2 regions of the Mesorhizobium sp. U510 genome follow, and region 2 is predicted to be linked to the other one. Evidence: riboswitches for the same ligand, from Rfam matches in the RefSeq annotation. Region 2 holds a riboswitch; the other holds the start of a gene.
What was found. A riboswitch is a leader RNA that binds a small molecule or an ion and turns the genes downstream of it on or off. The one in region 2 is predicted to bind S-adenosylmethionine.

Region 1: it holds a riboswitch for S-adenosylmethionine, as region 2 does, so the genes downstream of both, ACLGL5_RS10870 (O-succinylhomoserine sulfhydrylase) here and metX (homoserine O-acetyltransferase MetX) in region 2, are expected to answer to the same signal.

The regions. Positions count from the first base shown of each region.
Region 1 covers NZ_CP180532.1:1,845,654-1,850,067, reverse strand. Annotated here, with positions in the region: gene ACLGL5_RS10880 (ABC transporter substrate-binding protein) at 23-796, opposite strand; gene ACLGL5_RS10875 (2'-deoxycytidine 5'-triphosphate deaminase) at 898-1,992, opposite strand; SAM riboswitch at 2,131-2,208, shown strand; gene ACLGL5_RS10870 (O-succinylhomoserine sulfhydrylase) at 2,264-3,454, shown strand; gene ACLGL5_RS10865 (ceramide glucosyltransferase) at 3,487-4,414, opposite strand, start outside.
Region 2 covers NZ_CP180532.1:99,871-104,284, forward strand. Annotated here, with positions in the region: gene ACLGL5_RS02280 (prephenate/arogenate dehydrogenase family protein) at 1-361, opposite strand, end outside; gene hisC (histidinol-phosphate transaminase) at 385-1,494, opposite strand; SAM riboswitch at 1,665-1,742, shown strand; gene metX (homoserine O-acetyltransferase MetX) at 1,848-3,017, shown strand; gene metW (methionine biosynthesis protein MetW) at 3,076-3,690, shown strand; gene ACLGL5_RS02300 (DUF1330 domain-containing protein) at 3,698-4,018, opposite strand; gene ACLGL5_RS02305 (DUF1194 domain-containing protein) at 4,159-4,414, opposite strand, start outside.

The sequences.
Region 1 (4,414 bases), 1.7 Mb from region 2:
GAAGGAAGAGGCAGCTTCAGCCTCAATAGATATCGAAGTCGAAATACTTGGCCTGGATCTTCTTGTAGGTGCCGTCGGCGACGATCGCGTCGATGGCCGTGTTGAGCTTGTCGCGCAAGGCGGTGTCGTCCAGGCGCACGGCGATGCCGGCTTGCGTTTCCGTGCCCTTGACGTCGCCGACCAGCTTGCAGCAGCCGTCGCTTGCCTTCTTCAGCCAGTCCACCAGCACGAACTTGTCCGAGATCACGGCATCAAGCCGGCCGTTGGTCAGGTCGGTGATCGCTTCTTCCTGGGTTGGGTAGAGCTTTGCCTCGGCACCTGCCTTGCCATAGGTGTTCTGGGCATAGTCGGCCTGCGTGGTCGAAGCCTGGGCGCCGACCGTCTTGCCGGCCAGGGCCGCCGGGTCGGCCGACGTCAGATCGCTGTCCTTCGGCGCCACCAGCGCGAGCGGGGTGGTGTAGTATTTGTTGGTGAAGGCGACCTGCTTCTTGCGCTCTTCGGTGATGCTCATCGAGGCGATGATGGCGTCGAACTTCTTGGCCTGCAGGGCGGGGATGATGCCGTCCCAGTCCTGGGTGACGATCTCGCACTCGACCTTCATCTGAGCACACAGCGCATTGGCGATGTCGATGTCGAAACCGACAACCTTGCCGTCCGAGGTGATGGTGTTGAACGGCGGATAGGCGCCCTCGGTGCCGATCTTCAATTTCTCGGCAGCTTGCGCCGACAGAGAGCCGGCGGCCATCGCCAACAGGGCGGCGCCTGCGGCCGACAGTATCCATTTCGAGATCTGCATTTTCTTGTCCCCTTGAGCGCCGCCATCTCGACGGCCGACAAGCCAGCCAAGCATGATGTACCGGCGCAGGCAAGTATCTTGCCTGGCGGCAACACCGGGGTTCAGCGCGCAGCGCGGAAATGCTTGGAGAGCTTCAGGCCCTGTGCCTGGTAGTTGGAGCCGAGAGCGGTGCCGTAGAGGGCCTGCGGCCGCTTCAGCATGTGCTCGTAGACCAGCCGGCCGACGATCTGGCCATGGTCGAGGATGAACGGCACCTCGTGGCTGCGCACTTCAAGCACGGCCCGGCTGCCGGTGCCACCGGCCGCCGAATGGCCGAAGCCCGGATCGAAGAAGCCGGCATAATGGACGCGAAATTCGCCGACCAGCGGGTCGAAGGGCGTCATCTCGGCGGCGTAGAGCGGCGGCACATGCACCGCCTCCTGGCTGACGAGGATGTAGAATTCGTCTGGATCGAGCACCAGTTCGCCGGCGCCGCTCTTGTGGATCGGTTCCCAGAAATCGACGACATCCTGGGCGGCGCGCTTGTCGACATCGACGAGGCCGGTGTGATGCTTGCCGCGATAGCCGACCAGCCCTTCACTGTTGCCCATGAGATCGATCGACAGCGCGATGCCACCGCCCGAAATATTCGGCGGCTCGGTGGCGACCAGCATCTGCGCGCGGTGCAATTCATGCAATTCGGTCTCCGAGAGCAGCGCGTTGCCGGTGCGGAAGCGGATTTGCGACAGGCGCGAACCGGTGCGCACGACGATCGGAAAGGTGCGCGGGCTGACTTCCAGATAGAGCGGACCGTTGTAGCCGGCGGCGATCTTGTCGAACTCGTGGCCACGGTCGGTCATGACACGGGTGAAAATGTCGAGCCGCCCGGTCGAACTCTTCGGATTGGCCGAGGCCGAAATGTCCGCCGGCAATGCCAGGCTTTCAAGCAAGGGCACGATATAGACGCAGCCGGTCTCCAGCACCGCGCCCTCGGCAAGATTGATTTCGTGCAGTTGCAGCCGGTCGAGCTTTTCCGAAACCCTGTGATTGGGACCCGGCAGGAACGAGGCCCGCACCCGCCAGGCCTTGTCGCCGAGCCGCAGATCAAGGCTCGCCGGCTGGATCTGGTCGGCGTCGAGCGCGCGCGGCGACTTCAGCGCGCCGGACTGGAACAGCGCCGAGATGTCCTGATCGGGAAGAATGCCTGTCTGCCGCAAGGCTCCGCTCCTAGGCCAGACGAATTTCCTGCCAACAGGTTCTCGCCGGAAAACATGGAACATTCTTGCGGAACCTGCCTGGTACAAACCTCTTAATGAAGCCGGCAATTGACGCAAGCGTGGTACGGGTCTAAAGGGTCGTTATCCCGTGGTGATTTGGCCGGTCGGCTTGCAGCCACGTTAAACAAGTCGCTAAAGGACCGTTGGCCGCGAGGCCGTATGGACCGGTTGCGACTTTCGCGGCCGGTTTTTTTGTGTCTGGAACAAAGCGATGAGCAACAAGAAGCGCAACTGGAAGCCTCAGACAGCCCTCGTGCATAGCGGAACCCTGCGTTCCGGCTTCGGCGAGACCTCCGAGGCAATGTACCTGACCCAGGGCTATGTCTATCAAACGGCGCAAGCCGCCGAAGCCCGTTTTAAGGGCGAGGAACCCGGTTTCATCTATTCGCGCTACGCCAATCCGACCGTCGACATGTTCGAAAAGCGCATGTGCGCGCTGGAAGGCGCGGAAGACGCACGCGCCACGGCATCGGGCATGGCGGCCGTGACAGCGGCGCTTCTGTGCAGCGTCAAGGCCGGGGACCATATCGTGGCGGCGCGCGCGCTGTTCGGCTCCTGCCGCTGGGTGGTCGAGACGCTGGCACCGCGCTACGGCATCGAGGCGACGCTGGTCGACGGCACCGATATCGCCAACTGGGAAAAGGCGGTCAGGCCCAACACCAAGCTGTTCTTCCTGGAAAGCCCGACCAACCCGACGCTGGAAGTGGTCGACATCGCCGCTGTGGCTGCGCTCGCCAACTCGATCGGCGCGCGGCTTGTCGTCGACAATGTCTTTGCCACGCCACTGCAGCAGAAGCCGTTGCAGCTCGGCGCGCATATCGTCGTCTATTCGGCAACCAAGCACATCGACGGCCAGGGCCGCTGTCTCGGCGGCGTGATCCTGTCGGACAAGAAGTGGATCGACGAGAATTTGCATGATTATTTCCGCCACACCGGCCCCAGCCTGTCGCCCTTCAACGCCTGGACGCTGCTGAAGGGCCTGGAGACGCTGCCGCTGCGCGTGCGCCAGCAGACGGAGAGCGCCGGCAAGATCGCAGATTTCCTCGCCGAGCAGCCGCAGATCGCCCGCGTCATCTATCCCGGCCGCGCCGACCATCCGCAGGCCGCGATCGTCAAGAAGCAGATGTCGGGCGGCTCGACGCTGATCTGCCTCGACGTCAAGGGCGGCAAGCAGGCGGCCTTCGCCCTGCAGAACGCGCTCGACATCGTGCTGATCTCCAACAATCTCGGCGACGCCAAGAGCCTGATCACCCATCCGGCGACGACCACGCACAAGAACTTGAGCGACGAGGCGCGCGCCGAACTCGGCATCGGGCCAGGAACGCTCAGGCTGTCGGTCGGCCTGGAGGATACCGATGACCTTCTGGAAGACATCGCGCAGGCTCTCAAGGCCGCTAAATAGAGGGTCGTCGAGGTAGGTCGTCCGCGCCGCGATCAGGCGCGCGACGACGCCTCTTCCAGTTCGGCCGCCTTGGTGCCGATGGTCATCGCATTGCCGCGCCAGTCGACGGCGCCGCCGAGCCAGCCGCGCCCCCACATGGTTGGAAGCAGCAAGTCCCGCGCAATCATCGCCGCGACCGTGCGCGGCGAAAGGTGCCAGCCCTTGGACCAGGCCAGGGCGCATTCCGGGAGATAAAAGGCCGCCAGCACGGCGATGGCCGTCAGCGGCAGGCTGAAGCCGGCGCTTGCCGCCGCAACCAGCGCAAGCGCCAGCGGCACCACCGCGCCGGTCAGGATTTCCGGCGCGAAGAACCGTGGGAAGGTGACGCGGCGCAAGCGCGCCCAGCGGGCCTGGCGCGACCAGATCGTGCCAAGCGTGCGTCGGCCAAGCGGCTGCTCGAAGGGTGCCGCGACGAGATTGACGCGCAGGCCAAGCCCACTGACCAGCTTGGTCGCGGCGGCGTCTTCGGCGATTGCGGCGGCCAGCGCGCGGATGCCGCCATTGGCATCCAGCATCGGCTTGTTCCACAACATGCTCTTGCCCTGGGCAAAGCCAAGGCCGAGCGCCTCGCCGGCATATTGCCAGCGCGCCTGCAGCGTGTTGAGGAAGGCGCATTCGACCTCGGCCCAGAAGCCCTCCGGCCGCGAACCGATCGGTGTCGAGCAGACAAGGCCGGTGTCCGGCCGCCACGCCGCCATCAGATGCTGGACGTAGTCTCTCGGCATCAGCACGTTGGAGTCGGCCAGGACAACCCAATTGTGCCGCGCGGCTTCCCAGCCCTTGACGCAATTGTTGAGCTTGGGATTGGCGCTGACGCGGTCGTCGCCGATCAACAGCCGGGCCGGCACTTTTGGAAAGCGGCCAATGGCGGCACGGATCAGCCTGACCACTGGGTCGTCTCCATGAGCGACGCAGAAGATC
Region 2 (4,414 bases):
TGAAATGAACGCCATCAGGCACATGCGGCTGCATCTGGGCGATGACCGACGCCTTGGTCGAGCCGACATCGGTGAGGATGGCGCCCTTCTTCAACGCCGGCGCGATCTCCTCAGCCACCGCACCGGACGAGCCGACCGGCACCGAGACGATGACCAGGTCGGCATTGCGGACCGCTTCCTTCGCGTCGGTCGTGTAGGAATCGCCCAGTCCAAGCTCTTCCGCCCGCTTCAGCGTCGCGGCGCTGCGGGTCGAGATGGCAACGTGGCCGGCAAGACCCTCGCGTCGGATGACGCGGGCCAGCGACGAGCCGATCAGGCCGATGCCGACCAGCGCGATCTTTTCAAACATCGGTGATGTCATGGTGTTCCTGCTTTTCGGGCGTTCTAGCTTTTCAGGAATGTCGTGAGCGCGGCGACGACGCCGCGATTGGCCTCTTCCGTGCCGACGGTCATGCGCACCGCGTTGGGGAAGCCGTAGCCGGAAACGCGCCGCAATATATAGCCGCGCGCGGTCAGATAGTCGTCCGCCGCGGCCGCCGAATGCTTTTGATCATCGGGAAAGTGAATGAGCAGGAAATTGCCGACGCTGGGCGTCACCCGCAGCCCGAGCCCAGTCATCTCCTGGCTCAGCCAGGTCAGCCAGGTCTCGTTATGCGCCACGCTGCGCTCGACATGGGCGCGGTCGCGGATTGCCGCGATGCCGGCCTCGATCGCCGTCGCATTGACGTTGAAGGGACCGCGCACGCGGTTGATCGCATCGACGATGTGCATGGGCGCATACATCCAGCCGATCCGCGCGCCACCGAGGCCGATCTTGGAGAAGGTGCGGGTCATGACCACATTCTCGGCGCTGCCAACCAGTTCGATGCCGGCCTCATAGTCGTTGCGGCGGACATATTCGGCATATGCCGCGTCGAGCACCAGCAGCACATGTCTGGGCAGGCCGGCATGCAGGCGGCGCACCTCCTGGAACGGCACATAGGTGCCGGTAGGATTGTTGGGATTGGCAAGGAACACGATCTTGGTTCGCAGCGTGACGGCCGCCAGTATCGCATCGATGTCGGCCCGCTCATCGGTCTCCTTGACCGCGATCGGCGCAGCCCCGGCCGACTGGATGTAGATCTTGTAGACCATGAAGGCGTGTTCGGTGAATATCGCCTCGTCGCCGGGCGCCAGATAGGTCTGCGCCAGCAGGCCAAGGATCTCGTCGGAGCCGTTGGAGCAGATGATGTTCTGCGCGTTGAGGCCATGCACTTCCGCGATCGCCTCGCGCAGCCGCCTGGCGGTACCGTCGGGATAGATGTCGAGCCTGGCGGCGACTTCACGCGCGGCTTCGATCGCCTTCGGCGACGGGCCAAGCGGGTTCTCGTTGGACGATAGCTTGTAGACCTTGGCGACACCGGCGGGTGCGGCGCTCTTGCCCGGCACATAGGCGTCGATGTCCATGATACCCGCGCGCGGGGTTGGACGTGCCTGATCCGGTGTCTGGTTCATTTTTGCAAAATCCATCGAAAATGCCTCGATCCGGAGGCCGCAGCGGAAATACAAGCCGTGGCCGATAATGTCGAGAGGTGGCAGTGATGCCAGCAGCCGGCCCAGATGTCGGCCCATGTCGGCCCAGATGTCGGCATTGACGGCAGCGCGGGCGAGTTCTAGAAGGGCAGCAACAGTTCCGTGGTGATTTGGCCGGTCGGCTTGCAGCCACGTTAAACAATTCGCTAAAGGGCCGTTTGCGTGACGTAACCGGCTTTGCGAAGGCAATGCCGGTTTTTTATTGTCCGCGGCCGGCCGGATGGACGCATCGACGGCGATTTTTCGCCTGATATGATGCAGCAGGTGAGACAAGAATGGCCGCTCTGCGCGCAGGAAAGACCAACAACGAGGCCGACCAGCCGTCGAGCCCGGTTTTGCGCTTCGGGGCGGACAAGCCGCTCAAGCTCGACGCCGGCACGCTGCTATCGCCGTTCCAGATCGCCTACCAGACCTACGGCACGCTGAACGATGCCCGCTCCAATGCCATCCTCGTCTGCCATGCTCTGACCGGCGACCAGCATGTCGCCAACACCAATCCGGTGACCGGCAAGCCGGGCTGGTGGGAAGTGCTGATCGGCCCCGGCAAGATCATCGACACCAACCGTTTCTTCGTCATCTGCTCCAACGTCATCGGAGGCTGCCTGGGTTCAACCGGCCCGGCATCGACCAACCCCGCCACCGGCAAGCCCTATGGGCTCGACCTGCCGGTCATCACCATCCGCGACATGGTGCGGGCGCAGCAGATGCTGATCGACCATTTCGGCATCGAGAAACTGTTCTGCGTGCTCGGCGGCTCGATGGGCGGCATGCAGGTGCTGGAATGGGCGTCGAGCTATCCGGAGCGTGTCTTTTCGGCGCTGCCGATCGCCACCGGTGCGCGCCATTCCTCGCAGAACATTGCCTTCCATGAGGTCGGCCGGCAGGCCGTGATGGCCGATCCGGACTGGCACGGCGGCAAATATTTCGAAAACGGCAAACGCCCGGAAAAGGGGTTGGCGGTAGCGCGCATGGCCGCCCACATAACCTATCTGTCGGAAGCCGCCCTGCACCGGAAATTCGGCCGCAATCTGCAGGATCGCGAGGCGCTGACCTTCGGCTTCGACGCCGACTTCCAGATCGAAAGCTATCTGCGCCACCAGGGCATGACCTTCGTCGACCGCTTCGACGCCAATTCCTATCTCTACATGACGCGGTCGATGGACTATTTCGACCTCGCCGCCGATCATGGCGGGCGGCTGGCGGATGCCTTTGCCGGCACCAAAACCCGCTTCTGCCTGGTGTCCTTCACCTCGGATTGGTTGTTTCCGACCGAAGAGAGCCGCTCGATCGTGCACGCGCTCAACGCGGCCGGCGCGTCCGTGTCCTTCGTCGAGATCGAGACCGACCGTGGCCACGATGCCTTCCTGCTCGACGAGCCGGAACTGTTCGCCGCCATCAACGGCTTCATCGGCTCCGCAGCGCGGGCGAGAGGGCTAAGCGCATGACCCCGGAAAGTTCCAGACTTTCGGGATCGGGATCATGCGCCGCAAAGGAGACGACATCATGAGCGTCAACGGCAGCCAGCGCGTCGACCTCGAGGTCGTCGCCAATCTGATCCCACCGCAGTCCCGCGTGCTCGATGTTGGTTCGGGCGACGGCTCGCTGCTTGAATTGCTGCAGGACACCAAGCAGGTCGACGGCCGCGGACTGGAACTGTCGCAGCGCGGCGTCAACGAATGCGTGGCGCGCGGCCTCTCCGTCATCCAGGGCGATGCCGACAAGGATCTCGAATTCTATCCCGACAAGGGTTTTGACTTCGTCGTCCTGTCGCAGACCTTGCAGGCGACGCGCAACCCGAAGCTGGTGCTCGACGAGTTGCTCCGCATCGGCAACCGGGCGATCGTCTCCTTCCCCAATTTCGGCCATTGGCGGGTGCGTCTGTCGCTGTTCGTCAAGGGCCGCATGCCGGTGACCCAGGACCTGCCCTATTCCTGGTACGACACCCCCAACATCCACTTCTGCACCATCCGCGACTTCGTCAATTTGTGCGAAGAGCTTGGCGCGACGGTGGAAAAGGCAACCGCGCTCGACGCCGCCGGCCAGAAGATCGGCCTGTCCATGCCCTGGTGGTTCTGGAACTTCTTTGGCCAGCAGGCGGTGTTCCTGCTGAAACGATAAGGCACGTCTAGCCCAGGACATCCGTCGCCTTGTGCGGATGTTCGACGCCGTCGGCAAACACCACATCGGATTGGGAGTTCTCCGTGCGCAAGGCCAATATTGCCTGATAGGCGGGCGAAGCATACCACTCGCGCACATGCTGCCGGTCGGGAAATTCGATGATGATGAGGTTGCCCGGCCAGTCGTTCTCGATCACCTCCACATCGCCGCCATGCACCAGGAAACGGCCTCCAAACGGTTCCAGCGTGGCATCGATCTTGTGCAGATACTCGACGATCTGCGGCCCCATCGTGACTTGGCGCATATGGGCGATGGCGTAAGCGGTCATGACGTAACTCCCTTTGCATCGAGACCGACCAACCGGCCTCGCAAGGGCAAATCTGCCGGAATGCCTGACGCAAAGCGATTACGCCCGAGGTAATGGAATCGGTGCCTTCGACGGCCGGCCGCAGGTGCTCTTGCGCAATTTCACCGGTCGAGTTCCGGAAAATACGGATCCGACAGGAACCGCCTGTCGCGTTCGCCTTGCAGGCAGTCGATCGGCGCGTCCGCATCGACCGGGATGATGCTGGCCTTGTCCTGAATGCCGCTCACCTCGAGGATCAGCTTGCGCCGGATGGCGGTGGAAAATTCGGCAGCCGAGTAGATGGGCAGCACGAATGAGCCGGGTCCGCCGGTCACGCACTGCGCATAATACTGGTCGAGATGCTTGAAGGTGGGCGAT